4 regions of the Streptomyces sp. NBC_01707 genome follow, and region 1 is predicted to be linked to each of the others. Evidence: riboswitches for the same ligand, from Rfam matches in the RefSeq annotation. Region 1 holds a riboswitch; each other region holds the start of a gene.

What was found. A riboswitch is a leader RNA that binds a small molecule or an ion and turns the genes downstream of it on or off. The one in region 1 is predicted to bind cobalamin.
Region 2: another riboswitch for cobalamin. It lies ahead of OG963_RS17385 (ribonucleoside-diphosphate reductase subunit alpha); the one in region 1 lies ahead of OG963_RS30830 (prenyltransferase/squalene oxidase repeat-containing protein).
Region 3: another riboswitch for cobalamin. It lies ahead of OG963_RS33460 (cobalamin biosynthesis protein); the one in region 1 lies ahead of OG963_RS30830 (prenyltransferase/squalene oxidase repeat-containing protein).
Region 4: another riboswitch for cobalamin. It lies ahead of OG963_RS08230 (CbtB domain-containing protein); the one in region 1 lies ahead of OG963_RS30830 (prenyltransferase/squalene oxidase repeat-containing protein).

What each region holds. Positions count from the first base shown of each region.
Region 1 covers NZ_CP109190.1:6,872,786-6,880,063, reverse strand. The annotation lists gene OG963_RS30845 (ferredoxin) at 1-103, opposite strand, end outside; gene OG963_RS30840 (aldehyde dehydrogenase) at 103-1,584, opposite strand; gene OG963_RS30835 (MBL fold metallo-hydrolase) at 1,804-2,841, shown strand; cobalamin riboswitch at 2,963-3,096, shown strand; gene OG963_RS30830 (prenyltransferase/squalene oxidase repeat-containing protein) at 3,206-4,471, shown strand; gene OG963_RS30825 (SCO2322 family protein) at 4,513-5,160, shown strand; gene OG963_RS30820 (energy-coupling factor transporter transmembrane component T) at 5,157-6,308, shown strand; gene OG963_RS30815 (ABC transporter ATP-binding protein) at 6,305-7,278, shown strand, end outside.
Region 2 covers NZ_CP109190.1:3,881,999-3,889,276, forward strand. The annotation lists gene mctP (monocarboxylate uptake permease MctP) at 1-1,635, shown strand, start outside; gene OG963_RS17380 (N-acetyltransferase) at 1,836-2,336, shown strand; cobalamin riboswitch at 2,377-2,515, shown strand; gene OG963_RS17385 (ribonucleoside-diphosphate reductase subunit alpha) at 2,659-5,055, shown strand; gene OG963_RS17390 (ribonucleotide-diphosphate reductase subunit beta) at 5,055-6,068, shown strand; gene OG963_RS17395 (hypothetical protein) at 6,065-6,277, opposite strand; gene OG963_RS17400 (GlxA family transcriptional regulator) at 6,359-7,278, shown strand, end outside.
Region 3 covers NZ_CP109190.1:7,458,478-7,465,755, reverse strand. The annotation lists gene OG963_RS33470 (inorganic phosphate transporter) at 1-445, shown strand, start outside; gene OG963_RS33465 (hypothetical protein) at 458-691, shown strand; cobalamin riboswitch at 855-986, shown strand; gene OG963_RS33460 (cobalamin biosynthesis protein) at 1,137-2,117, shown strand; gene OG963_RS33455 (cobyric acid synthase) at 2,114-3,673, shown strand; gene OG963_RS33450 (putative cobaltochelatase) at 3,843-5,867, shown strand; gene cobO (cob(I)yrinic acid a,c-diamide adenosyltransferase) at 5,867-6,475, shown strand; gene OG963_RS33440 (cobyrinate a,c-diamide synthase) at 6,469-7,278, shown strand, end outside.
Region 4 covers NZ_CP109190.1:1,785,216-1,792,493, forward strand. The annotation lists gene OG963_RS08200 (tetratricopeptide repeat protein) at 1-145, shown strand, start outside; gene OG963_RS08205 (TetR/AcrR family transcriptional regulator) at 267-1,010, opposite strand; gene OG963_RS08210 (SDR family NAD(P)-dependent oxidoreductase) at 1,045-1,941, opposite strand; gene OG963_RS08215 (SDR family oxidoreductase) at 2,033-2,782, opposite strand; gene OG963_RS08220 (GNAT family N-acetyltransferase) at 2,991-3,551, shown strand; gene OG963_RS08225 (CbtA family protein) at 3,642-4,415, opposite strand; gene OG963_RS08230 (CbtB domain-containing protein) at 4,444-4,662, opposite strand; adenosylcobalamin (AdoCbl) riboswitch at 4,666-4,814, opposite strand; gene OG963_RS08235 (histidine phosphatase family protein) at 4,942-5,538, shown strand; gene OG963_RS08240 (Asp23/Gls24 family envelope stress response protein) at 5,763-6,269, shown strand; gene OG963_RS08245 (hypothetical protein) at 6,437-6,991, shown strand; gene OG963_RS08250 (hypothetical protein) at 7,065-7,278, shown strand, end outside.

The DNA.
Region 1 (7,278 bases):
GCCGGGCGGAGTCCAGCCGGAAGCCGTCCGGGGCGTGGTTCACGCACATCCCGGAGCCGATGCAGACGCTCCGGTCGACCTCCACGTGCCAGCGGTCCCCCATCACGCCTCCTGCGGTCCGGGCTGCGCCGGCTGGTACCCGGCGGGCAGATGGATCATCTTGTGCTCGAAGTACTCGCCGTACCCCTCGGGGCCGAACTCCCGTCCCAGACCGGAGTTCTTGTAGCCGCCGAACGGACCGAGCATGTCGAGACTGAACGTGTTGACGCTGTACGTGCCGGTTCTGACCCGGCGGGCGATGTCGATGCCGCGCTCGGTGTCGGCGGTCCAGACGCTGCCGCTGAGCCCGTACTCCGAGTCGTTGGCGATCTTCACCGCCTCCGCCTCGTCGCCGTACGGCAGCAGGCAGATGACCGGGCCGAAGATCTCCTCGCGGGCGATGCGCATGGAGTTGTCGACGGATCCGAAGAGGGTCGGCTCGACGTACCAGCCACGCTCCTGGGAGGCCGGACGGCCGCCGCCCGTAAGGATCTTGGCGCCTTCCTCCTGGCCGATCCGGATGTAGTCGAGGGAGCGCTGCTGCTGACGCCGCGCGACCAGCGGGCCGAGCTCGGTGGCGGGGTCGAGCGGGTCGCCGACCTTCAGCGCGCCCGCCGCGGCGGCGAACGCCTCGGCGATCTCGTCGTAGCGGGAGTGCGGGACGAGAATGCGGGTCTGGGCGACGCACGCCTGGCCGTTGATCATCCAGGCGAACGGGACGATGCCCGCGACGGCCGCGCCGAGATCGGCGTCCGGGAGGATGACGGCGGCGGACTTGCCGCCCAGTTCCAGGGTGACCCGGGTGAGGTTGCGCGAAGCGACCTCCATCACCCGGCGGCCGGCCGCGACGGAGCCGGTGAACGACACCTTGTCGACGCCCGGATGCCCGACGAGGTACTCACTGACCTCGCGGTCCGCCGGGAGGATCGACAGCACGCCCTCGGGGAGCCCGGCCTCGGCGGCGATCTCGGCCAGGATGTAGGCGTCAAGGGGCGATTCGGGCGAGACCTTGAGGACGGTCGTGCAGCCGGCCAGCAGCGCGGGCGCCAGTTTGGCGGCGGCGGTGAACTGCGGGACGTTCCACGGCACGACGGCCGCGACGACGCCGACCGGCTCCCGGCGCACCAGCAGCGGCCCGAGGACGCCGTCGCGCCGTTCCTCGTACGGGAAGGTACGGGCGACGGTGATCGCCGCGTCCCACACCATCATCGCGGCGAGTGCCTGCACCATCACACTGGAGCTGTACGGGGTTCCGTTCTCGGAACTGATGACGCGGGCGATCTCCTCGTACCGCACGGCGAACGCGTCCTTGATCCGCGTGATCACCTCGATCCGCTCGTCGAGGGAGGCCCGGGGCCAGGGCCCTTCGTCGAAGGCCCGGCGGGCGGCGTCGACAGCGCGGTCCACGTCCGCCTCACAGGCATGCGGCACCCGGCCGATGACCTGCTCGGTGTGGGGCGATATCACCTCGATGACGTCCTGGCCGAGCGGATCGACCAACTCCCCGCCGATGAACAGTTTTCCGTGTTCGACAAGCTCGGTCATGGCTGCTGCCTCCCGCGACCCGGCACGTACCGACTCCGCACCTGACTCCATACCTGACTCCGCGTCAGAACTGATACCAGTTCCAGTTCCAGGAGTCCACGGATCCGACGGCGATCGACCTCGGGTGAATAGTCGACCAGGGCTACTACTGGAACGAGTTCTCGTTACAGTGGATGCGGCGCAGCACAGCCGCATGCCGGGACGAGAGATGGGGACCTCATGACACAGGTGACCGAGCACGGCGGCGGCGTGTGGTCCATCAAGGTCCCCATCCCGGACAACCCGCTCGGCCACACTCTGGTGCACGTCCTGGACACCGGCCGCGGCCCGGTGCTGATCGACACCGGCTGGGACGACCCGGAGGCCTGGGACACCCTGGTCGCGGGCCTCAGCACCGTCGGAGTCGCCATCACCGACATCCATGGCGTGGTCATCACCCACCACCACCCCGACCACCACGGCCTCTCCGGCCAGGTCCGCGAATCATCCGGGGCGTGGATCGCGATGCACGCCGCGGACACCGCGATCGTGCGCCGCACCCGCGAGTCCGAACCGGGCACCTGGCTCACCTACCTGGCGACGAAACTCACCGCGGTCGGCGCCCCCGAGGAGCACCTCGCCCCACTGCGCGCCGCCCGCGCCACCGGCCGGATGCGCACCCTGCCCGGCCTGCGCGCCGCACTCCCGGACCGCGAGATCGTCCCCGGCGAACTGCTCGACCTGGCGGGCCGCCGGCTCCGGGCGGTCTGGACACCGGGCCACACCCCCGGCCATGTCTGCCTGCATCTGGAGGAGGACCACCCGGCGAACCTGCCCGGTCGCGGCCGGCTCTTCTCCGGCGACCATCTGCTGCCCGGGATCAGCCCGCACATCGGGCTGTACGAGGACCCGGACGATGCGACCGTCACCGACCCGCTGGGCGACTATCTCGACTCGCTGGAGCGCATCGGCCGGCTGGGGGTCGCCGAGGTGCTGCCCGCCCACCAGCACGCGTTCCCGGACGCGGCCAGGCGCGTACAGGAACTCCTCGACCACCACGAGGAGCGGCTGACCGGCCTGCTCGCGCTGCTCGCCACCCCGCTCACGCCGTGGCAGCTGGCGGAGCGGATGGAGTGGAACCGGCCGTGGGAGCAGATCCCGCACGGCTCACGGAACATCGCGGTCTCCGAGGCCGAGGCGCACGTCCGCCGACTGGTGAAGCTGGGGCGCGCGGAGGCGATGACGGGGAGCGACCCGGTGACGTACGTCGCCGTGTGAGGGGTTCGCCGACCGGCGATCCCCTCCGGCACCGGCCTCTCCCACCGCCGCGTCCCGCCCGGCCCCACGGGTGACGTACGTCGCTGTTCCGGGCGGCCCTCCGCCCGGAGGGGCGGGCTACGCACCGGTAGAGTGTCGGAGTCGTCATCATGCCCGTTCAGGGGGAAGCCGGTGCGAATCCGGCACTGACCACGCAACCGTGAGCCGCTGACACAGCGGTGAGTCGGAATGCCCTGTCCGCGGTCGTGACCGGCTCGCGTCACCGGAACCCCGGTGACCGGCACCGTCGAGGCATACGGGGCCGGAGCCTGGTGCCTGAGTGTGCCTGTGCCCGGTTCCCACCGCAGGAGAGGCCCAGCCCACCATGACCGTTCGCCGCACCGCAGCAACGCTCGCCGCCACCGCCACCGTGCTCTGTGCGGCCGCTGCCCCGGCCGCGGTGGCGGCGCCGTCGCCGTCGCCCACCCCGTCCGTCGCACTGCCGTCCGGGCTGTACGGCACCAAGGACCCGACGTACGACGGGGTCTGGAGGCAGTCGCTGGCCTTCATCGCCCAGCGGCTCGAAGGGGTCACCCCCGCGGCCGCGGCCGTCGACTGGCTGGTCGCCCAGCAGTGCGACAGCGGCGCCTACGCCTCGTACCGCGCCGATGCCGGAAAGCCGTGCGACGCGAAGACCATGACGGACACCAACGCCACCGCCGCCGCGGTCCAGGCACTCGCCGAGGTCGGCGGACACGGCGACGCCGCCGACAACGGGGTCGCCTGGCTGAAGTCCGTGCAGAACGAGGACGGCGGCTGGGGTTACAACCCGGGCTCGCCCAGCGACGCCAACTCCACCTCGATCGTGATCGGCGCCCTGGCCAAGCGGGGCGAGCGGCTCGGCGATGTGACGACCAAGGGCGGCAGGACGCCGTACGACGCGCTGCTCGCGCTGGCGATCCCGTGCGGCGGCAAGGACGGCGGCGCGTTCGCGTACCAGCCCGACAAGGCCGGCAAGCTCGTCGCCAACGCGGACGCCACCGCGGCCGGTGTGCTCGGTTCCATGGGCAAGGGGCTGGCCGCCTGGAACAATTCCGCGTCCGAGGACAAGGCGCCCACCTGCCACAAGGGCGCCGTCGTCAAGCCCGAGCAGGCCGCCCAGAACGGTGCCCACTATCTCGCGGGTGCCCTCGCGAAGACCGGCCACCTGAACCAGCCCCCGATGCCGGGCACCACCGACACCACCGAGCAGCCCGACTTCGGCAACACCGCGGACGCGGTCGTCGCCCTGGCCGCCGCAGGCCACCAGGACAAGGCGGCCGACGCGCTCGGCTGGCTGAAGAAGAACGCCGCGCCCTGGGCGGCCGAGAACGGCCCCGCCGCCTACGCCCAGTTGGTCGTGGCCGCCCACACGACCGGTGCCGATGCCCGCGACTTCGGCGGTGTCGACCTCGTCGAGCGGCTGAGCGCGACCGGACCGAAGCCGGCCGCCGTCCACACACCCTCGCCGGCCAGCAGCGACTACGCGGCACAGGACGGCACCAGCGACGACGCCGGGCTCGGCGTGTGGTGGCTCGTCGGTATCGGTCTCGCCGCCGGTGCCGGCGTCGGCTTCCTCATCAGCAGCCGCCGGAAGACCCCGCAGCTGTGAACCGGGCGGGGAATCGATCCGGGTGGCCGGCGACGGGCGCCCTGCTGCTCGTTCTCGGCGCCGTCCTGACCGTGCTCGGCGCCGGCACCGCGCACGCGGCCGGCTACCGCTACTGGTCGTTCTGGGAGGGCAAGGGGACGAACTGGGCGTACGCCACCCAGGGCCCGTCGCTGGTCCGGCCCGACGACGGTGCGGTGCAGGGCTTCCGGTTCTCGGTGAGCGAGGACTCCCAGGACTCGGCGAAGCCGCGCCGCGCCCCCGAATTCGCGACGATCTGTGCGGACACCCCCGCCAAGGACGGCACCAAGCGGATCGCGCTCGTCATCGACCCCGGCACGGCCGCGGACGCACCTGACGGGGAGACGCCACCGGCGCCGCGTACCGCATGCGCGCAGGTCGCCGAGGACGCGAGCGCCGCGGAGGCCCTCGCTTCCGTGGCCAAGCCGCTGCGCTACAGCAGCGAGGCGCTGCTCTGCGCGATCTCCGGCTATCCGGCCTCGGGCTGCGGTGACCAGGTCTCCGGCACTGGGCACGCCGACGGTACGTCGCAGGCGCCCGCGAGCCCGTCCGCCTCGGCCCGCCCGGGGAGCGGCCGCGGCGGTCCGTCCGCCGGGGTGCTCGCCGGTGTCGCCGCCGTCCTTCTGCTCGGCGTCGCCGCGGTCGTGCAGGCCCGCCGCCGCCGAGGATGACCGTCTCCGCCGGCCCGGCCCGGCCGGTCCCTGCCCTGCGCGCCCCCGAGGCGACCCGCAGCAACGCCGTGCCCGCCGGGGCCTGGTGGCTGTGGGCGCTCGGGCTGGCCACCGCCGCCTCCCGGACCAGCAATCCACTGCTGCTCGGGCTGCTCGTGGGGGTGGCCGGCTACGTCGTGGCGGTACGCCGGACCGATGCGCCGTGGGCCCGTTCGTACGGGGCGTTCATCAGGATCGGGCTGTTCGTCGTCGGCGTGCGGCTGCTCTTCTCCGTGTTTCTCGGTTCGCCGATCCCCGGTACGCACCCGGTCCTCACCCTGCCCGAAGTCCCGCTGCCCGACTGGGCGCAGGGCGTGAGGATCGGCGGCCGGGTCACCGCCGAACAGCTGCTCTTCGCGCTGTACGACGGGGCGAAGCTCGCCACCCTGCTGATCTGCATCGGCGCGGCGAACTCGCTCGCCAACCCGGCCCGGCTGCTGAAGTCGCTGCCGGGCGCACTGTACGAGGCGGGCATCGCGGTCGTCGTCGCGATGACGTTCGCACCGAACATGGTCGCCGATGTGGTGCGGCTGCGCACCGCACGACGGTTGCGGGGCCGCCCTGCCGGTGGCATCAAGGCCGTCCTGCAGATCGGACTGCCGGTGCTGGAAGGTGCGCTGGAGCGGTCGGTGGCGGTGGCGGCGTCGATGGACGCACGCGGATACGGGCGTACGGCACAGGTGCCGCGCGCCGTCCGGCACACCACGAACGTCCTCACGCTCGGCGGGCTGCTGGGCGTCTGCGCCGGTACGTACGCTCTGCTGGCCTCGCAGGGTGCGGTGTACGGGCTGCCGCTGCTGTTCGCCGGGCTCGTCGCCGCGATGGCCGGGCTCCGGCTCGGCGGTGCCCGCTCGGTCCGCACCCGCTACCGGCCCGACCGGTGGGGGGCGAGGGCCTGGCTGGTGGCCGGGTCGGGTGCGGTGGTCGCGGCGGCGATGATCTGGGCGGGCAGCGCCGACACGGAGGCGCTGCACCCCGGAGTCGTACCGCTGGCGGCGCCGGTGTTCCCGCTGTGGCCCGCGGCGGCGGTGCTGATCGGGCTGTTGCCCGCGGTGGTGGCGCCCGCGCCGCCCGTTGTGGCCGCCGCGAACTCCGAGGAGAGCCAGTGATCCGGTTCGAGCAGGTGTCGGTGCAGTACGAGGGGGCGGCGCGCCCGACCCTGTCCGGGGTCGATCTGACCGTCCCCGAGGGCGAGTTGGTGCTGCTCGTCGGCCCGTCGGGGGTCGGCAAGTCGACGCTGCTGGGCGCCGTCTCCGGTCTCGTACCGCACTTCACGGGCGGCACACTGCGCGGCAGGGTGATGGTCGACGGCCGTGACACCCGTACCCACAAACCACGCGAACTCGCCGATCTGGTCGGCACGGTGGGACAGGACCCGCTCTCCCACTTCGTCACCGACACCGTCGAGGACGAGCTGGCGTACGGCATGGAGTCGCTGGGACTCGCCCCCGACGTGATGCGCCGGCGGGTAGAGGAGACCCTCGACCTGCTGGGCCTCGCCGGGCTGCGCGACCGGCCGATCGCCACGCTCTCCGGCGGCCAGCAGCAGCGGGTCGCGATCGGTTCGGTGCTGACCCCGCACCCCAAGGTCCTGGTCCTCGACGAACCGACGTCCGCGCTGGACCCGGCGGCGGCCGAGGAGGTCCTCGCGGTGCTCCAGCGGCTGGTGCACGATCTGGGGACGACGGTCCTGATGGCGGAGCACCGCCTGGAACGCGTCGTCCAGTACGCGGACCAGGTCGTCCTGCTGCCGTCGCCCGGTGCCGCACCGGTGATGGGCGCCCCCGCCGACATCATGGCGGTCTCCCCGGTCCACCCGCCGGTGGTGGCCCTGGGCCGGCTGGCGGGCTGGGACCCGCTGCCGCTGTCGGTACGCGACGCACGGCGCCGTGCGACGGATCTGCGGGAGCGACTGGCCACGGCCGAACCGCCGCCGCCCGCTCCGTCGGCGCCCGCCGCCCCGACGCCGCTGCCCGCGGCCGCTCCCGTCCGCCGTGGTCTGTTCGGGCGGCTGCGCACACCCGCCCCCCGGCCCGCTCCCGAAGCTGCGGTGGAGGCGATCGCCCGGGTCGAGGGCCT
Region 2 (7,278 bases), 3.0 Mb from region 1:
GTCGCGCTCGGCGTCTTCATCTTCTTCTTCCTGGCCGTCACGGTCATCGGATTCATGGCCGCGCGCTGGCGCAAGGCCGAGAACGAGGCCAGCCTCGACGAATGGGGGCTGGGCGGACGCTCGTTCGGCACCTGGGTCACCTGGTTCCTGCTCGGCGGCGACCTGTACACCGCGTACACGTTCGTCGCCGTCCCCGCAGCGATCTACGCGGCGGGCGCGGCCGGCTTCTTCGCGGTCCCGTACACCATCCTCGTGTACCCGCTGATCTTCACCTTCCTGCCGCGGCTGTGGTCGGTGTCGCACAAGCACGGGTACGTCACCACCTCGGACTTCGTCCGCGGCCGCTTCGGGTCGAAGGGGCTCTCGCTGGCGGTCGCCGTCACGGGCATCCTGGCCACGATGCCGTACATCGCGCTCCAGCTCGTCGGTATCCAGGCGGTGCTCGACGTGATGGGCGTCGGCGGCGGTGAGAACACCAACTGGTTCGTCAAGGACCTGCCGCTGCTGATCGCGTTCGCGGTGCTCGCCGCGTACACGTACTCCTCCGGGCTGCGGGCCCCCGCACTGATCGCGTTCGTCAAGGACGGCCTGATCTACCTGGTCATCGCGGTGGCGATCATCTACATCCCGATCAAGCTGGGCGGTTTCGACGACGTCTTCGCCAAGGCCGGCGAGGCGTTCTCGCAGAAGAACCCGGCGACCGGCGCCCCGCGCGGAGCTCTCGCACCGGGCGAGGCGGGCCAATGGGGCTACGCCACTCTGGCCCTGGGTTCGGCGCTCGCGCTCTTCATGTACCCGCACTCGATCACGGCGACGCTCTCCAGCCGCAGCCGTGACGTGATCCGGCGCAACACCACGATCCTGCCGCTGTACTCGCTGATGCTGGGCCTGCTGGCGCTGCTCGGCTTCATGGCGATCGCCGCCGGGGTCAAGGTGCAGAACGGGCAGCTGGCGATCCCGCAGCTGTTCGAGAACATGTTCCCCGACTGGTTCGCCGGTGTGGCGTTCGCCGCGATCGGTATCGGCGCGCTGGTGCCCGCCGCGATCATGTCGATCGCCGCCGCCAACCTCTTCACCCGGAACATCTACAAGGACTTCCTGAAGCCCGACGCGACCCCGGCCCAGGAGACGAAGGTCTCCAAGCTGGTGTCGCTGCTGGTGAAGGTCGGTGCGCTCGTCTTCGTCCTCACGATGGACAAGACGGTCGCGATCAACTTCCAGCTGCTGGGCGGGATCTGGATCCTGCAGACGTTCCCGGCGCTGGTCGGCGGCCTGTTCACCCGGTGGTTCCACCGCTGGGCGCTGCTCGCCGGCTGGGCGGTCGGCATGCTCTACGGCACGCTCGCCGCTTACGGGGTGGCGAGCCCGACCCAGGCGCACTTCGGCGGCTCCTCTAAGGAGATCCCGGGGATCGGCGAGATCGGGTACATCGGCCTGACCGCGTTCGTGCTGAACGTGGTGGTGACGGTGGTGCTGACGTTCGTCCTGAACGCGGTGAAGGCCCCGGCAGGAATCGACGAGACGTCACCGGCCGACTACACGGCGGACGCGGGCGACCCGGGCGTGAAGGTCGAACTCCCGCTGGCCAGGCCTGAGCCGGCCGCGTCGCCCGACACGAGCCCGTCGACCAACTAGGGTCTTCCGTTCGGGTCGGGCGAGCCTGACCCGAACGGCAAGCCCTGGGCGTGCACGGCAGTCGAGAGATGTGGCCCGGCCGGCGACGGAGGAAGAATCCGTCGCCGGCCGGGCCACATCGGTTCCGTACAGAACCGGCACCCCTGGCCGTACCCGGGCAGCTTCCCCCGGGCCCCGTCCCCGTACGGCACACTTCCGCCATGGACATATCGATCAGGGCCGTCGACTCCACCGAGCACCGCCTCCTCGGCGAGATCACCGCATACGCGTACCTCGACGACGGCCTGCTCGACCTCGGTACCGAGGACCCGTATGCCGAGCAGCTCCGCGACGTGCCGCGCCGCGCCGCCGAGGCCGACGTGCTCGTCGCGGTCGGTGCCGACGGCCGGGTACTGGGCGGCGTGACATACGCACCGCCCGGCAACCCGTGGGCCGACATCGCCGGCCCCGACGAGGCCGAATTCCGGATGCTCGCCGTCGCGCGGGAGGCGCGTGGCCTCGGGGCGGGCGAGGCGCTCGTACGGGCCTGTATCGACCGTGCACGGGGTACCGACGGCGTCGCACGGCTCGTCCTGTCGACGCAGTCGACCATGCTCGCCGCCCACCGGATCTACCGTCGCCTGGGCTTCGTACGGACCCCGGAGCGCGACTGGTATCCCATCCCAGGCCTCAAGCTGCTCACCTACAGTCTCACCCTGTGAACCCCGAACGACACAACATGTGGGGGCTGCCTCAACGGGCGGCCCCCACATGTATGCTCGTGCTCGCTGTCGCCGCAGGGAAATCCGGTGGGAATCCGGAACTGTCCCGCAACGGTGTGATCGGTGTACTTTTGCGCACCCTGTAAGTCCGAGGACCTGCCGACAGCGCGTCCGGCTCGACCGAACCGGACGCCCAGACGTCCGGGCCTCGCGGATGGGCCGGTGGACGCCGCACGGAGTGCTGCCCCCTTTCCCGGGCACGCCTCTGCCCGGCTGCCCCCGCTCCCCGCCCGGCCCCGAGCCGAGCGAGGGAGAGCACCACATGACCATCGCGCCAGCCGATCCGGCTTCAGTCGCCGAGTCCACGGGAACCACGAACGACGGACCCGGGACCGCACTGCTGCGGACCCTGACCGACCTCACCGTCGATCTGCCCGACACCGACCCCGGTCGCGTCGCCGCCGCCGCGCTGCGCGGCCGCAACGCCCGGTCGGACGAAGCAGAGCTGCGTTCGCTGGCCACCGAGGCCGCCGCGGGTCTGATCTCCGAGGACCCCGCGTACTCCCGGCTCGCCGCCCGCCTCCTCACCCGCACCATCGCGGACGAGGCGGCCGGTCAGGGCGCGGTGTCCTTCTCCGCCTCGGTCGCCGTCGGCCACCGCGAGGGTCTGATCGCGGACCGCACGGCCGCGTTCGTGACGCTCCACGCGGCCGAGCTCGACGCGCTGGTCGAGCAGTCGCTCGCCGACGGCGCCGACGACCGGTTCGGCTACTTCGGGCTGCGGACGCTGCACAGCCGCTATCTGCTGCGCCACCCGCACACCCGTCAGGTCATCGAGACGCCCCAGCACTTCATGCTGCGGGTCGCGGCCGGTCTCGCCGAGGACGACTCGGCGCGCGCGCTGGACGAGGTCGCCTCGCTGTACGGCCTGATGAGCCGCCTCGACTACCTTCCTTCCTCGCCCACGCTCTTCAACTCCGGCACCCGGCACCCCCAGATGTCCTCCTGCTACCTGCTGGACTCGCCGCTGGACGAGCTCGACTCGATCTACGACCGCTACCACCAGGTGGCACGGCTCTCCAAGCACGCGGGCGGCATCGGCCTCTCGTACTCCCGGATCCGCGCCCGCGGTTCACTGATCCGCGGCACCAACGGGCACTCCAACGGCATCGTGCCGTTCCTGAAGACACTCGACGCCTCGGTCGCCGCGGTGAACCAGGGCGGCCGTCGCAAGGGCGCCGCGGCCGTCTACCTGGAGACGTGGCACGCGGACATCGAGGAGTTCCTGGAGCTGCGCGACAACACCGGTGAGGACCAGCGGCGTACGCACAACCTCAACCTGGCGCACTGGATCCCGGACGAGTTCATGCGCCGGGTCGACTCGGACAGCGACTGGTCGCTGTTCTCGCCCGCCGACGTGCCCGAGCTGGTCGACCTGTGGGGCGACGAGTTCGACGCCGCGTACCGGGCCGCCGAGGCCAAGGGCCTGGCCCGCAAGTCGATGCCGGCGCGTGAGCTGTACGGCCGGATGATGCGGACCCTCGCGCAGACCGGTCAGGGCTGGATGACCTTCAAGGACGCCTCCAACCGGACCGCGAACCAGACCGCCGAGCCGGGCCGCGTCGTCCACTCGTCGAACCTGTGCACCGAGATCCTCGAAGTCACCGACGACGGCGAGACGGCCGTCTGCAACCTCGGTTCGGTCAATCTCGGGGCGTTCGTGGCCGACGGTGAGATCGACTGGGAGCGGCTGGACTCCACCGTCCGTACCGCCGTGACGTTCCTCGACCGGGTCGTCGACATCAACTTCTACCCGACCGAGCAGGCCGGCCGGTCCAATGCCCGCTGGCGCCCGGTGGGTCTGGGCGCGATGGGGCTCCAGGACGTCTTCTTCCAGCTGCGGCTGCCGTTCGACTCCGCCGAGGCCCGCGCGCTCTCCACGAAGATCTCCGAGCGGATCATGCTCGCCGCGTACGAGGCGTCCTGCGACCTCGCCGAGCGGTCCGGACCGCTGCCCGCCTGGTCCGAGACCCGCGCCGCCCGCGGTGTGCTGCACCCCGACCACTACGCCACCGAGCTGACCTGGCCGGAGCGCTGGGACGCGCTGCGCGCCCGGATCGCGAAGACCGGTATGCGCAACTCGCTGCTGCTGGCCATCGCGCCGACCGCCACGATCGCCTCGATCGCCGGGGTGTACGAGTGCATCGAGCCGCAGGTCTCCAACCTCTTCAAGCGCGAGACGCTCAGCGGTGAGTTCCTCCAGGTCAACGCGTACCTGGTGGACGAGCTGAAGAAGCTCGGCGTGTGGGACGCACGGACCCGTGAGGCACTGCGCGAGGCGAGCGGCTCGGTGCAGGGGTTCGCCTGGATCCCGGAGGACGTACGGGCGTTGTACCGCACGGCATGGGAGATCCCGCAGCGCGGACTGATCGACATGGCCGCGGCTCGTACGCCGTTCCTCGACCAGAGCCAGTCGCTGAACCTGTTCCTGGAGACGCCGACGATCGGCAAGCTCTCCTCGATGTACGCGTACGCCTGGAAGCAGGGGCTGAAGACGACGTACTACCTGCGCTCGCGCCCGGCGACCCGGATCGCCCGCGCGGCATCCGGCCAGGCCGCGGCCGCCGTCCCCATTCCCGTACAGCAGGCGGCGGCTCCCGACGCGGACGCGATCGCCTGCTCCCTCGAAAACCCCGAGTCCTGCGAGGCCTGCCAGTAATGAGCAACACCGAGAAGAACCTGCTCGACCCGGGCTTCGAACTGACCCTGCGGCCCATGCGCTACCCGGACTTCTACGAGCGCTACCGCGATGCGATCAAGAACACCTGGACCGTCGAGGAGGTCGACCTCCACTCCGACGTGGCCGACCTCGCCAAGCTGTCCCCCGGCGAGCAGCACATGATCGGCCGGCTGGTCGCGTTCTTCGCGACCGGCGACTCGATCGTGTCGAACAACCTCGTGCTGACGCTGTACAAGCACATCAACTCCCCCGAGGCGCGGCTGTATCTGTCGCGGCAGCTCTTCGAGGAGGCCGTGCACGTCCAGTTCTATCTGACGCTGCTCGACACCTATCTGCCCGACCCGGACGACCGCGCGGCGGCGTTCGACGCCGTCGAGGAGATCCCGTCCATCCGCGAGAAGGCGCAGTTCTGCTTCAAGTGGATGGACTCGGTCGAGAAGATCGAGCGGCTGGAGACGAAGGCCGACCGGCGTCGCTTCCTGCTGAACCTGATCTGCTTCGCGGCGTGCATCGAGGGACTGTTCTTCTACGGCGCGTTCGCGTACGTCTACTGGTTCCGCTCACGCGGCCTGCTGCACGGTCTCGCCACGGGGACCAACTGGGTCTTCCGCGACGAGACGATGCACATGAACTTCGCGTTCGAGGTCGTGGACACCGTCCGCAAGGAGGAGCCCGACCTCTTCGACGACGAACTCCAGCAGCAGGTCACCGACATGCTGAAGGAGGCCGTCGACGCGGAGCTGCAGTTCGGCCGTGACCTGTGCGGCGACGGCCTGCCGGGCATGAACACCGAGTCGATGCGCGAGTACCTGCAGTGCGTGGCCGACCAGCGGCTCGCCCGGCTCGGCTTCCCGACGGTCTACGGCTCCGAGAACCCGTTCTCGTTCATGGAGTTGCAGGGTGTTCAGGAGCTGACGAACTTCTTCGAGCGCCGCCCCTCGGCGTACCAGGTGGCGGTGGAGGGCTCGGTCGCCTTCGACGACGACTTCTAGACCCTGGCCCCGACCCTGGGGTACGGGCGCCGCGTGGCCGTGACCGGCTGCGCGGCGCCTGCCGTTTCCGGGGGCTCCGCCCGCCGTTCGTGCTCTGCGGCGCGCAGCTCACGGTCGATCCGGCGCTCCCGGGCGAGCCCGATGAGCGCGGGCAGCAGGACGAGAGCGAAAAGTGCAGCTATGGCCAGGAAGTTCGTGAATGTGTTCATGCCTCTACTGTCGTCCGTGCGGCCACATTCCGGCAGTGGCAGGACTGCCACACAGCATCGAATTGCTGCCACACTGGCGTCATGCTGAAGAATGTCGCCGCTCTCCTGCTCGACGAGGTCCACCCCTTCGAACTCGGTGTGCTGTGCGAGGTGTTCGGCCTCGACCGCAGCGACGAGGGTCTGCCGGTCCACGATTTCGCGGTGGTCTCCGCGGAAGGCCCGGTGCTGCAGACCCATGCCGGATTCACCATCAGCACACCGCACGGACTCGACCGGCTGGAGGAGGCCGACCTCGTCGCCGTACCGGCCGGCAGCCACTTCATGGACCGGGAGTACCCCGAGGAGGTCCTGGCCGCCCTGCGCCGCGCGGTGGACCGGGGAGCGCGCGTGCTGAGCGTCTGCTCCGGTGCGTACGTCCTCGGCGCGGCCGGACTGCTGGACGGCCGCCGCTGCACCACCCACTGGCGCCACGCCGCCGAGCTGGCCCGCCGCTTCCCGCGGGCCGTCGTCGAGCCCGATGTGCTGTACGTGGACGACGGGCCGGTCATCACCTCGGCGGGCACCGCCGCCGGGATCGACGCCTGTCTGCATCTGGTCCGTCAGGCGCACGGCCCCGATGTCGCCAACGCCATCGCCCGCCGCATGGTGGTGCCGCCGCACCGGGACGGCGGCCAGGCGCAGTACATCAAGCGTCCGCTGCCGCGCACCGCCTGCGACACGGTCGGCGGGACGCTCGCCTGGATGGAGCGCCACCTGGACCAGGAGATGACCGTCGAGCAGCTCGCCGCGCAGGCGCACATGTCGCCACGCACCTTCGCGCGCCGCTTCCAGCAGGAGACGGGCACCACCCCCTACCGCTGGCTGCTACGACAACGAGTTCTGCTGGCACAGCACTTGCTGGAGACCTCCGATGAAACGATGGACGGGATCGCCGGTCGTACCGGTTTCGGAAACGCCGCCGCGTTGCGCCATCAGTTCGTCAAGTCCCTCGGTACCACCCC
Region 3 (7,278 bases), 590 kb from region 1:
CCTCTCCACCACCCAGTCCTGCTCCGGGGCCGTGATGGGTGCGGGCCTGGGCCGTCGGGGCGGTGTGGTCCGCTGGTCCACCGCGACCCGGATGTTCGTGGCCTGGGGCCTGACCCTGCCGGCCGCCGGTCTGGTCGGTGCGGGTGCGGAGTTCCTCACCAAGCAGGGCACCTGGGGTGTCGTCGTCGTCGCCATGCTGCTGATCGGCGGGTCCGCCGCCATCTGGCTGCTGTCCCGCCGCAAGCCGGTCGGTCACGGCGATGTCGCTCCCGCCGCCGAGCCGGCTGGTGTCATCACCACCGCCATCGCGGCCGTCACCCCGCCGCCCACCGGGGCCGCGGCTCCGGCCACCACGGCGGACGCGACCGCAGCCACGGACCTCAAGTCCACCATCCCGGCCCCGGCCGGAACCGTCGCCGATCCGGCGCGGCCCGCCACGGTGTAAGGACAGATCACCATGAACATCGACTGGGCAGCTCTCGGCTCCGTCTTCGGCGTCTCACTCGTCGTCACCGTGGCGCTGGTGGGCCTCTTCACCCTGGGCATCGTCGGCCTCTCCAAGCAGCCGGAACCGGCCGCGCAGGGCGGCTCCGGCTCGGGCTCCCTGGTACTCGCCCGCACCGGCGCCTACCTCTGCTTCGGGCTCTGCGCGGCCGCGGTCGCGTACGGGATCTATCTGATCGTCGCCTGAGCGACCGACCGCACTCCGTCATCGGGGTCCCATCGGGCCGGACACACCTCGCGTGTGTCCGGCCCGATGTGCGTCTGCGCACACTGCGCCGCCGCAGGTCAAGGCCAGGTTGACGGACATTCGCGGAGCGTGGTGGACTGCCGGAGCCATTTACGGCGACAGCAGAGGAAGCCGGTGCGAATCCGGCGCGGTCCCGCCACTGTCACCGGGGAGCAGTCCCCCACACCGGAAGTCACGGCTCGCGCAGGCGGGCTGGAAGGCCGGGGGAACTGCGGATCCGGGAGCCAGGAGACTCTCGCCGCCGGTCACGTCGAACCAGGGCGCGGACCCTGAGTGAGGACATATCGCCATGCCCGGCTGCCGTGCGTCGTCGTCCGTTTCTGTGTCGCTCCCACCGGGAGCCGGCTGTACGAAGGTCCTTCGAGGCGCAACGGCCGGCTGAGCGGTGCGAGCCGACCGCATCTTCGCGTACGGCGCCACGGCCGGTCTGATCGGCGATCAGCTCCTCGGTGATCCCCGCCGACGGCATCCGGTCGCCGCGTTCGGACGGGCCGCCGCGGCCGTCGAGCGCCGCCTGTGGCGCGACCACCGCGGGTGGGGCGCACTGCACACCCTGGTCTGCGCCGGGGGCGCCGCGGCCGGAGCCGCGCTGGCCGCCCGTGCCGTGCGCGGTCGTCCCGCCGCATCCGTCGCCCTCACCGCGGCAGCCACCTGGTCGGTCGTCGGCGGCACGTCGCTGGGTCGGGAGGCCCGCGCCATCGGCGGCGCGCTGGCGGCGGGTGACATCGCACTGGCCCGTGAGCGGCTCCCCCATCTGTGCGGCCGCGACCCGCACTCCCTCGACGGGCCGCAGATCGCCCGCGCCGTGGTGGAGTCCGTCGCCGAGAACACCTCCGACGCGGTGGTCGGCGCGCTGGTGTGGGGCGCGCTGGGCGGCGTGCCCGGACTCGTCGCCTTCCGGGCCGTCAACACCCTCGACGCCATGGTCGGGCACAGATCACCCCGCCATCTGCGCTACGGCTGGGCCTCGGCCCGGCTGGACGACGTCGTGGGCTGGCCCGGCGCCCGGCTCACGGCCGCGCTCGCCGTGGCCGCCGGGGGGCATCCGCGTCGGGCGGTACGGGCCTGGCGGGCCGACGCCGGCAAGCACCCGAGCCCCAACGCCGGGCCGGTGGAGGCCTCGTTCGCGGGCGCGCTCGGCGTACGGCTCGGCGGGACCCTCGCGTACGGCGGCCGTGTCGAGCACCGGCCGGTGCTGAACGGCGCGGCCGGCCGTGCGGTGCGGACCGAGGACATCGAGCGCGCGGTGCGGTTGTCGCGCCGGGTGGGGGTGCTGGCCCTCGGCGTGTGCGCGGCGGGCCGGCTGATCGCGGGACGGCGGTCGTCCACGGGGCGGCGCCCCGCCGCGGGACGGAGCGGAGAATGAGCGGCGGACTGCTGGTCGCCGGAACCACGTCGGACGCGGGCAAGAGCGTCGTCACGGCAGGCATCTGCCGCTGGCTGGTGCGCCAGGGGGTGAAGGTCGCGCCGTTCAAGGCGCAGAACATGTCGCTGAACTCGTTCGTCACGCGCGAGGGCGCGGAGATCGGGCGTGCGCAGGCGATGCAGGCCCAGGCGGCCCGGGTGGAGCCGACCGCGCTGATGAACCCGGTGCTGCTCAAGCCCGGCAGCGACCGCTCCAGCCAGGTCGTCCTGATGGGCAGGCCGGTGGGCGAGATGAGCGCACGCGGCTACCACGGGGGGCGGCAGGAGTCGCTGCTCTCCACGGTCGTGGACTGTCTGGAGCAGCTTCGGAGCACGTACGACGCGGTGATCTGCGAGGGCGCGGGCAGCCCGGCCGAGATCAATCTGCGCCGCACCGACATCGTGAACATGGGGATCGCGCGGGCCGCGCGGTTCCCGGTGGTCGTCGTCGGCGACATCGACCGCGGCGGTGTCTTCGCCTCCTTCTTCGGTACGACGGCGCTGCTCAGCGCCGAGGACCAGGCGCTGATCGCTGGCTATCTGGTCAACAAGTTCCGCGGCGACGTCTCGCTGCTGGAGCCGGGGCTCGACATGCTGCACGGCCTGACCGGGCGGCCGACGTACGGGGTGCTGCCGTTCGCCCATGGCCTGGGCATCGACGAGGAGGACGGACTGCGGGTCTCGCTGCGCGGAGCCGTACGCGAGTCGGTCGTCGCGCCGCCGCACGGCGAGGACGTGCTGCGGGTCGCGGTGTGCGCGGTGCCGCTGATGTCGAACTTCACCGATGTGGACGCGCTGGCCGCCGAACCGGGTGTGGTGGTGCGGTTCGTGGACCGGGCGGAGGAGCTGGCCGACGCGGACCTGGTGATCGTGCCCGGCACGCGCGGCACGGTGAAGGCGCTGGCCTGGCTGCGCGAACGGGGGCTGGCCGACGCGCTGCTGCGCCGGGCTGCGCAGGGGCGTCCGGTGCTCGGTATCTGCGGTGGGTTCCAGGTGCTCGGTGAGCGCATCGAGGACGAGGTGGAGTCGCGGGCCGGGCAGGTCGACGGGCTCGGGCTGCTTCCGGTACGGATCCGGTTCGACCGGGAGAAGACCCTGGCCCGGCCGGTCGGTTCGGCGCTCGGGGAGCCGGTGGAGGGGTACGAGATCCATCACGGGGTCGCCGATGTGCGGGGCGGCGAGCCGTTCCTGGACGGGTGCCGGGTAGGTGCGGTGTGGGGGACGCACTGGCACGGCTCGCTGGAGAGCGATGGCTTCCGGCGACGGTTCCTGGTGCAGGTCGCGGAGGCTGCCGGGCGGCGGTTCGTGCCGGCGCCGGACACGAGTTTCGGGGCGCTGCGGGAGGAACAGTTGGACCGGCTGGGGGATCTGATCGAGGAGCATGCGGACACGGGGGCGCTGATGCGGCTGATCGAGGCGGGGGTGCCGGAAGGACTGCCCTTCGTGGGCCCCGGTGCCCCGGAGGTGCCGGCGGCCCGTGGGGTGCGTGGCGCCGGGGTGGCTGGGGGGTCGGCGTGAGAGGGACGCCTGCGGCGGGCTCTTCTCCCGTATCCGCCGCTCCCCGTGACCGGGGCTCCGCCCCCGGGCCTCAGGCGCGGACCGGGCTGAGCAGCCGCCCGGGCACGCGGGACGGTGGGCCCGGACGGGGCGCCGGTTCTTGGATGGATGACGTCGTCGAGGAGGCTTTGTGAGTACCCCGTATCCCTTTACCGCCATCGTCGGGCAGGACGATCTGCGGCTCGGTTTGTTGCTGAACGCCGTATCGCCCGCTGTCGGTGGTGTGCTCGTGCGTGGGGAGAAGGGGACCGCCAAGTCCACCGCCGTGCGGGCGCTCGCCGCGCTCATGCCCGAGGTCGATGTCGTCTCCGGGTGCCGGTTCTCGTGCGACCCCGTGTCGCCCGATCCCGCGTGTCCCGACGGGCCTCACGAGGCCGGCGGCGGCGTGTCGCGGGCGGCCCGGACCGTGGAGCTGCCGGTGGGCGCGTCCGAGGACCGGCTCGTCGGGGCGCTCGACATCGAGCGGGCGCTCGCCGAAGGGGTCAAGGCGTTCGAGCCGGGGCTCCTCGCCGATGCACATCGCGGAATCCTGTACGTCGACGAGGTCAACCTGCTCCACGACCACCTGGTGGACCTGCTGCTGGATGCGGCGGCCATGGGCGCCTCGTACGTGGAGCGCGAAGGCGTCTCCGTACGGCATGCCGCGCGGTTCCTGCTCGTCGGGACGATGAACCCCGAAGAGGGCGAGCTGCGGCCGCAGTTGCTCGACCGGTTCGGACTGACCGTCGAGGTCGCGGCGTCGCGCGAGACCGACCAGCGCGTCGAGGTGGTGCGGCGGCGGCTCGCGTACGACGACGATCCCGCCGGGTTCGCCGCCCGGTGGGCCGATGAGGAAGGTGCGTTGCGGGAGCGGATCGTCGCCGCGCGGGCGCTGCTTCCTCAGGTGGCGCTGGGGGACGGTGCCCTGCGTCAGATCGCCGCCACCTGTGCGGCCTTCGAGGTCGACGGGATGCGCGCCGACATCGTGATGGCCCGTACCGCGACCGCACTGGCCGCGTGGGCGGGGCGTACCGACGTGCTCGCCGAGGACGTCCGGCAGGCAGCGCTCCTCGCGCTCCCGCACCGGCGCCGCCGCAACCCGTTCGACGCGCCCGGTCTCGACGAGGAGAAGCTCGACGACACGCTGGAGCAGAACAGCGGTGAAGGGGACGGCGGCGGGGACGACCCCGATCCGGACGGGCCGGGTGGGGGTGGGCAGCCGCCGCAGGGGGACGGGCCCGACACGCCGCCGCAGCCCGAGGCGGGCGACGGCGACACGCCCGGACTCCCTTCGCAGGGCCGCCCGGCCGGGGGCGGTGAGCAGCAGCCCGTACGGGCTGCCGAGCCGTTCCGGACGAAGATGCTCAGCGTGCCGGGGATCGGCGAAGGTGCGGCGGGGCGGCGGTCCCGGGCGCGTACCGAACACGGTCGCACGACCGGTGCGCGGCGGCCCGAGGGGCTGCTGACCAAGCTGCATCTGACGGCGACCGTGCAGGCCGCCGCCCCGCACCAGCACGCGCGCGGACGCATCGGGCGCGGCCTCGTGGTGCGGCGCGATGATCTGCGGCAGGCCACCAGGGAGGGGCGCGAGGGGAACCTGGTGCTCTTCGTCGTGGACGGATCCGGGTCGATGGCCGCCCGGCAGCGCATGGGCGCCGTGAAGGGCGCGGTGCTGTCGCTGCTGCTGGACGCGTACCAGCGGCGGGACAAGGTCGGTCTGATCACCTTCCGGGGCAAGGGCGCCGAAGTGGCGCTGCCGCCGACGTCGTCCGTGGACACGGCCGCCGCACGCCTGGAGACGCTGCCGACCGGTGGACGTACCCCCCTCGCGGCCGGGCTGCTGAAGGCCCACGACGTGCTGCGGGTGGAGCGGCTGCGCGATCCGTCGCGGCGGCCGCTGCTGGTCGTGGTGACGGACGGGCGGGCGACCGGTGGCCCGGACCCGGTGGCGCTGGCCGCGCGGGCCGCGCGGCTGCACGAGGCCGAGGGCACGGCGTCCGTCGTCGTGGACTGCGAGTCGGGGGTCGTGCGGCTCGGGCTGGCCGGCCGGTTGGCCCGCGATCTCGGCGGCACCGCCGTCACGCTCGACGAGTTGCGGGCCGACTCGATCGCCGGACTCGTCAGGGACGTCCAGGGAACCCAGGGAATCAACGGATCCAACAGGAGGGCAGCTTGATGCCGCAGGGACAGCCGACCACCGTGCCGGACGACGGACTGACGACTCGCCAGCGCCGCAACCGCCCGCTGCTCTTCGTCCACACCGGTATCGGCAAGGGCAAGTCGACGGCCGCGTTCGGACTCGCGCTGCGCGCCTGGAACCAGGGCTGGCCGATCGGGGTGTTCCAGTTCGTCAAGTCGGCGAAGTGGAAGGTCGGCGAGGAGAACGCGCTCAAGGTGCTCGGCGCGAGCGGTGAGGGCGGCACGGTCGCCTGGCACAAGATGGGCGAGGGCTGGTCGTGGGTGCAGCGCGGCCTGCACGGCGACAACGCGGACAACGAGGAGAAGGCCCGGGAGGGCTGGGAGCAGGTCAAGCGTGACCTGGCTGCCGAGACGTACAAGCTCTATGTCCTGGACGAGTTCGCGTACCCGATGCACTGGGGCTGGATCGACACCGACGAGGTGGTCGAGGTGATGCGCAACCGTCCCGGCACGCAGCATGTGGTGATCACCGGGCGCAATGCCCCGGAGAAGCTCGTCGAGGCCGCCGATCTGGTGACCGACATGTCGAAGGTGAAGCACCCGATGGACGCCGGTCAGAAGGGCCAGAGGGGCATCGAGTGGTGACGATTCCGCGACTGGTGATTGCCGCGCCGGCCTCCGGCAGCGGCAAGACCACCGTGGCGACCGGTCTGATGGCGGCGTTCACCCGGCGCGGTCTCGCCGTGTCGCCGCACAAGGTCGGACCCGACTACATCGACCCCGGCTATCACTCGCTGGCCACCGGGCGGGCGGGGCGCAACCTCGACGCGTACATGTGCGGGCCGGAGCTGGTCGCTCCGTTGTTCGCGCACGGGGCGCGCGGGTGCGACCTGGCGATCGTCGAGGGAGTGATGGGACTGTACGACGGGGCCTCCGGGAAGGGCGAGTTGGCGTCGACCGCCCATGTCGCGAAGTTGCTGCAGGCGCCGGTGGTGCTGGTCGTGGACGCGTCGTCGCAGTCGCGGTCGGTCGCCGCGCTGGTGCACGGCTTCGCCTCGTGGGATCCGGAGGTACGGATCAGCGGGGTGATCCTCAACAAGGTCGGCACGGACCGGCACGAGATGCTGCTCCGGGATGCGCTGGGCGAGTCCGGTGTGCCGGTGATGGGGGTGCTGCGGCGGGCCGAGCAGGTGGCCACGCCCTCGCGGCATCTGGGACTGGTGCCGGTGGCCGAGCGGCGGGGCGACGCGGTGGCCGCGGTCGCGGCGATGGGCGCGCAGGTGAGCGACGGGTGTGATCTGGATGCGTTGATGGCGCTGGCGCGGTCCGCACCCCGGTCGCCCGCTGGCTCCGGGGCGTGGGATCCGGTGGCGGCCGTACGGGGTGCGGTGGGGGGCGGGGGCGGCTGCGACGCGGCTGTTCCTCTGCCCGGCCCCGCCCGGAACCTA
Region 4 (7,278 bases), 5.1 Mb from region 1:
GCTGGAGCGCGACCCCGTGGAGCACTACGCACGGCTGATGCTCGGTCGCACGCTGGAGCGGCAGGGACGGCAGGCCGAGGCGACGCCGCATCTGCGGATGGCGGCGGCGATGTCCGGGGACTTCGAGGACGACGCGGACGTCTGAGGTGGCGCGCCGTCGGGCGCGCTGCGGGCCTGTTCAAAAGGGAGCCGACCGCGCGCCGTCGGGGGCCCGGCGCAGCCGGTCGGCTACCGGCCATCGGCATCATGCCTCAGGGTTCGGTGCCTCAGCCGGAGCGATCGGTTTCCGCGTCGTCCGCGGTCCGGCTTCCCGCAGCATTCGATACGCGGCCCAGCCATTCGGCCATCAGGGCCGATTCGGCCTTGCTGAGTCCGGCGCCAGGAGAACCGTGCAGCAGCGCCCGCAGCCGGTTGGCCGCGGAGGGGATCTGCGCCTCTCCCACGTCGTCCGGCTCGCTGCCGCTCGCTTCCGGTACGAACACGGCCGCGTGCACCGCGTCGCGCACCCGTACGGACGTGCCGTCGTCGGTGAAGGTCGCCGGGCGGGCGACCAGCATCAGCGCGACGCCGACATTGGCAGACATGATCATCTGGGCGGCCGGCTCGGGCGCGATCCGCAGCTTGCCCTGTGCTGCGGCCCGCTCCAGGTCCCTGGTGAGGATCCGATGCGATTCGAGCGCCGCGGCCGGCGGGGTGCGCATGGCGGGGGAATTCATCAGTCGGTACAGGTTCCGATTGCGCAGGGCGAACTCGACATGGCTGTCCCAGCCGTCGCGCAGGTCCTGGACGGGGTCCGCGGTGTCGCCGTGCTCCCGCTTCGTCGCCAGGTAGGCATCGAAGCCGTGATCGACGACGGCCGACAGCAGTCCTTCCTTGTCGCCGAAGTGCCGGTAGAGGGCCGGGGCTCCCACCTGTGCGGCCTCGCACACGGCCCGGGTGGAGATGCCACCGTCCGGCGATTTCGCGACCAGGTCGGCCGCCACTTCCAGGATGCGTGCCCGAGTACTCATCGAACGGACGCTATCAAGGGAGAGCGCGCGGAGGTCAGCGCGCTGCATGGGGAACCAGCAGGTCGCCGAGGCCGATGCGGGTGAGGAACTCGGAGCGGATCCGGTCGGCAACGGCGCTGACCGTTTCGCTGCCGTCGTCGACGGGGTCGATGTGGACCCTGAAGGGGCGTTTGCCGTGTTCCGTCCCGACCACCCGGACGATGGCGTCGGCGACCTGGGAGACATCGGCGTCGGCGGGTGCGAGGGCGGCCAGACGCTGGGAGACCTGGTCCATCATCCCCGCGTAGCGCTCTTCGTACGCCGGGACGACGGTCAGGTCGGCGGGATGGCCGCCGGTGACGAAGTGGTCGGTGCCGGACGTGAAGGAGCCGGGGACGACGATGGTGGTCTCGATGTTGAATCGGGCCAGCTCGGCGGCGTACGAGACGGCGAGCGCGTCCATGGCGGACTTGGCCGCGAAGTACGGGGCGAGATAGGGCGGGGTGCCTCCCCTGGTGGACGTGGACCCCACCCATACGACCAGTCCGTGCTCCTGGGCGCGCAGGTGCGGGAGGGCGGCCCGGTTGACGCGTTGGGTGCCGAGCACATTGGTGTCGTAGACCGCCGCGAGCTCCTCGGGCGTGAACGCTTCGGTGGGGCCGGTGACCATGTGTCCGGCGTTGTGGATGATCACGTCCAGGCGGCCGACGTCGGCGAGGACGGCGGCGACGGCGGCGTCCGCCGACTCCTGGGACAGCACGTCGAGTTCGACGGTACGCAGGTCCACCTGGTGCTCGGCGGCGTAAGCCGCCGCCTCGGCCACCCGTGCGGCGTTGCGTGTCCTGGTGTCGCGCATGGCTGCGTAGACGGTGTGGCCCTCGCGAGCCAGGGCCCGGGCGGCCAGGGCGCCGAAGCCGGACCCCGCGCCGGTGATGACGATGGTCTTGCTCATGACTCGGTCCTCTCGGTCGGTGGAGTAGAGGAAGAAGAGAAGGAAGGGGTGACGCGGTCCTGGGAGCGGCCTGCTGCTGCAGCGAGCGGAGTCACACGATGCCGCCGTTGGCGCGCACGACCTGGCCGTTGACCCAGCGGGCGGGACCGGCGAGGAAGGCGACGACCTCCGCGATGTCCTGCGGAGTCCCGAGGCGCTCCAGCGGCGCCTGGCCGGCGAGCTTCCCGATGGTCGCCTCGTCCTTGCCGTCCAGGAAGAGAGCGGTGGCGGTCGGCCCGGGGGCCACGGCGTTGACCGTGATGTCCCTGCCGCGCAGTTCGCGGGCCAGGATCAGGGTCATGGCCTCGACCGCGCCCTTGGTGGCGGCGTAGGCGGTGTAGCCGGGAAGGGCCAGCGCCAGGACGGAGCTGGAGAAGTTGATGATCGCTCCGCCGCCGCGCAGGCGGCGGGCCGCCTGCTGGTCGACGACGAAGGTGCCGCGGATGTTGGTCCGGTGCATCCGGTCCAGGGCGTCCAGATCCATGTCGACGAGTGGTGCGAGCGTCATGGCGCCCGCGGCGTGGACGACGACGTCGACTCCGCCGAAGATCTCCTCTGCCGCATCGAAGAGCGCAGCCACCGCGACCTCGTCGGCGACGTCCGCCCGGTGGGCGATCGCCTCGCCACCTGCGGCGGCAATCGCCGCGACGGCGACCTCGGCCTCGGTCCGGTTGCCCGCGTAGTTGATGACGACGGCGAATCCGTCGGCAGCCAGGCGCTCGGCGCTCTCCCGGCCGATTCCCCTGGATCCTCCGGTGACGACCGCGACCCGGCGTGCAGTGGTGGTGGTCTGCTCAGTCAAGGCGTTGCTCCCGCTTCGAAGGGTGCGGTGGTGTCCGCTTCCCGATGGAAAGAACGCTAACACCAATCGAGTAGCGTCGCTACCCTCTCTTCGTAGCAACGTTACGTACATCGCTACCTACTCCTCGGTCGGTCAAAATTCCGATGCGTCGAGGCTTGCCGCCGTGATATTCCGGCGAGTCATGGGACCTCTTGTGACAACGCGACTCGTGCTCCACCCACTCACCCCCGCCGAGGCGGAGTACGTAGTGGAAGGCCGTCCCGGGCCGGACGCCCTCTGGGCACCCGACTATCCCAACGACGGCGACCGGGCGGGCGCGCGGCACTTCCTGGAGCACTGCGCGGATACCGGCGATCCCCGGCCGTTCGGAGCGTACGAGATCCGCCTCCGCGAAGACGGGCACGCCATCGGCGGAGTCGGTTTCCATGGAGTCCCGGACGACCGGGGGCAGGTCACGATCGGCTACGGCCTGATACCGGCGATGCGCGGCAAGGGGTACGCCTCGGAGGCTCTGCGCGCGCTGCTGGAGTTCGCCCGTGCCTCGGGTGTCGCGTCGGTCAAGGGCGACGCCGACCTCGACAACGCCGCGTCCCAGCACGTCATGGCAGCAGCCGGCATGCGCCTCGTCGGGGAGGACGACCTGCTGAGGCACTACCGGATCGACTGGCCGGCCGGATCGGCGGCCGAACGCGGGGGCGGAGCGAGTGCGACGGACGAAGCCGCCGGGTCCTCATCTTCTCCCCAGGTCTCCGCTCCACGTCCGTCGTGACGCCCGACACCCGGGCGGTCGGACCCCTACCACGACCGACCCCGCCAGGCGGCTCCTGGCGGGGTCGGTCGTAGTGGCGTTCTCGGCCGGTCAGCCGGCGGCGGTGGCCGTGCGGGATGCCGTGCCGCCCCCTGTCGGGACCGGCTCCGGTCCCGACACCAGCAGCCGTTCGGTCAGATAGCCGAAGAACAGACCGAAAGTGGTCCAGAGCGTGGCCTGAACGGCGAGGGTGGCGAGGCGGAACTCCCACAGCAGGCCGGCCGGGAAGTCCTTTCCGACCTCGTTGAACGAGGGCAGGAAGGCGTACGCGAGCCCGATGACGAGGACGTAGCCGGCGGATGCGGCGATCGACGCGTTCCAGTTGCCCAGGCGTGGAGCCAGCCGCTTGCCGAGGATGACGGCCGCAACGGCGAGCAGCACACTGAGAGCGACCATGAGGAAGAACATGGCGGTGCGTTGGCCGATCGTGTCGGGGTTGCCGACGGCCGGCGGGTTGGCCGGGTACTTGAGGAACGGCACGACATACACGGTCAGCAGGGCGCCGAACGCGATCAGTGCGGCCGTGGCCCGCGGGCCGAACCTGCCGATGCGGCCGAGGGCGTAGCAGAAGACGAGCGCGGCGATACCGCCGACGGCCACGCCGAAGACGAGGACACCGGTGGCGAGGCCGGCCGTGGACTGCATGGCACGGCTGACGAGTTCCTCGCCGCCGCCGTGGTCGTGGCTGTGCGCCTCTTCGAGAGCGATCGCCGCGTCGACCCGCGACTCTCCGAGGAAGTAGGCGACGGCAAGTGCGAGCGCACCCGCGACGAGGCCGGCCAGCATGCCGCGGACCAGCAGGGCTCTGACGGATATGGAGTTCATGAGGGGTTCCCCTGGCTTGCGCGGTATGTCAGTGGCAGGGGAAACCGAGCAGGTGGCGACCGTCGTGGACCCACTCGTGGACACCCTCGCCGGAGATGACCGCGGTGGCGCCCTGCTCGGCGCCGACGAAGTACAGCAGGACGAGCATGAGAATGCCGAAGAAGACCGCCCACGGGGCAATCGCCTTCAGCGAGATGGGGGTGATGGCGGGTGATGCGACGGCGGCGGGGGCAGCAGTCTGTGCCATGGCAGAACCTCCTGGGGGAACACGCGTCCCGATCGTGGTGCCTGAGACGACGGTGCCGGGTCTGACTTCCCGTACGGATACGGGTTCACAGTGGCGCGACCGTGCCGGATTCTCACCGGACTTCCATCACACCGTCGTCATGTTCGTCGCGACCATACCGCCTGGGTGCACCCCGCCGCCATGGCACCATCTGCCCACCCCACGGCCCTGGATGCCATGGTGTGCTTACCGAAGGGGCCACAGTTCAGGGAGTTGACGCGGGTGTTCACGGTACGGGTGATGTTGATCTCACCGGCGCTCAACGCGGCGCTGCGCGAGGCCCGCTTCGACGGCGACGCCCCGCTCGACGCGTCCGGCGTCCGGCGGGCGCGTGCGGCCGCGGCCGCGGTGCCTGCCGCTGACCGCCGGGTGCACGGTTCGGACGAGCGGTGCACCGGGACCGCCAAGGCGTTGGGGCTGCGGTCCGAGCCCGAACCCGCCCTTCGCGGCTGGGACTTGGGACGCTGGCGCGGACAACGGCTGGCGCAGGTGAGCCAGGACGAGCCGGAGGCGGTGTCGGCCTGGCTGTCCGACCCTTCGGCTGCCCCGCACGACGGTGAGTCGTTGCTCGATCTGCATGCGCGGGTGGGCGGTTGGCTGGATTCGCTGCACGGGGAGGGCGCCGAGGACGGCGGCGTGCTCGCCGTGGTCGAACCCGCGGCTGTGCGGGCCGCGATCGTGCATGCGCTGGGTCTTCCGCCGCAGGCGTTCTGGCGGTTGGACGTCGCTCCGCTGACGCTGACCGAGCTCAGCGGTCGGTCCGGGCGCTGGAACCTGCGTTGCGGGCGGTCCCTGAGCATCGGAACCGACGAGCCCACCACGGCGCACGGACGGTAACCCGGGGAGCCGTATCCGTGATGGATCGCGGAATCATGAACGCCCCCTCGACCATGGGTCACGACGGATTCCGGCCTCCCCTGCCCCGACCCGGAGGGCGGCACCCGAGGCCGGACCCGCAACGACTTGCTCCCCTCATCCCCTCCGCACAGCAATGCTGACAAATCGTACGTAAAATGGCCAAGGCGATCGAGCCCACCTCCTCTTCGGAAGGGCGACCGACCATGACCGATCAAACGCAGCTGAGCCGGCCCGAGACCACCCGCCCATCCGGGTCCACGCACGGCGCGGGACCGCAGAGCGAAAACCGCCGGGAAAACCGCCGAACGGAACCCGGGGCACGAGGGCGTACCACGATCGCCGACGGCGTGGTGGCGAAGATCGCCGGGCTGGCGGCCCGGAGCGTCCCCGGAGTCCAGGCCATGGGCGGGGGATTCACCCGCGGTATGGGGACGGTGCGGGAGCGAGTGCCCGGAGCGGGAGGTCGGTCCGTCACCGGCGGCGTCAAGGTCGAGGTCGGTGAGGTCCAGACCGCCGTCGACCTGTCGATCATCGTCGAATACGGCTTCCCGATCGTCGAGCTCGCAAGCGACGTCCGGACCGAAGTGATCGCCGCCATCGAGCGGATGACCGGTCTGGAGGTCGTGGAGGTCAACATCACGGTGACCGACGTGAAGCTGCCCGACGAGGAGGAAGAGGAAGAGCAGGTGCCGGAGAGGCGAGTCGTGTAGTGGCTCGCCGGACCGGGTCGCGCCTGGTCGAAGGGGGGTGACCGTCGGCCGTGTCGTCGGCCTGAAACCTCGGTTGTCTCCCGGGACCGTCGGATGTCCGCCCGGCACCCGGCCACTGAGGCAGCCGCGTATGACGGGGATGTGGCTGACCTCGATCGGAGGACCAGATGTCCACAGGAATCATTGTTGCCATCGTCGTCGTGGTGGTGGTCCTTGTCGCCCTCGCGGTGATGGTCCGGCTCGCCGTTCGGCGGCGTCATCTGCGAGAGCGCTTCGGACCCGAGTACGAGCGCGCTGTCGAATCCGGTGACAGCCGCACGGCGGCCGAGCGTGATCTGCGCGAACGCGAGCAACGGCACGACGACCTCGACCTGAAGCCGCTGCCCACGACTGCCCGTCAGCAGTACGCGCAGGAGTGGAACAGCGTGCAGGAGCACTTCGTGGACCGTCCGCAGGAGGCGGTCGGTGAGGCGGACCAGCTGGTGACCCGGCTGATGAAGGAACGTGGCTACCCGACCCAGGACTATGAGCAGCAGGTGAAAGACCTGTCGGTCGAACACGGGCGCACGCTGGAGCATTACCGCGCCGCCCACGAAGTCAATGCGCGAGCCGGGGGCCGGCAGACGACCACCGAGGAACTGCGGGGAGCGATGGTGCACTACCGCGCACTCTTCGACGACCTGCTCACCGACGGCGACAGGCCGGGGCAGCAACACGCTTGACCCGGCGCCCGCGCAAACCTGCGGGCGACCGAACGAGATCCCGTCGAAACCCATTCGGACGAGGTGAACAAGCATGCAGCGCGAACACATTGGAGCAGGCGAGCACAGCAGCGCGAGCGACGCGGGACTCAGCACCGAGGATCTCGCCCGGCCTCGGGACGACCGGGACGCAGATCGTGGAACACCGCCGGCAGCGGCGGACGCTCCCGCGCCCACTGTGGACGCCGCTGCGGGTTCCCCGTCCACGGAGCAGCCCGTGGCGGGCACACCGCACGCTTCGGCGCCGG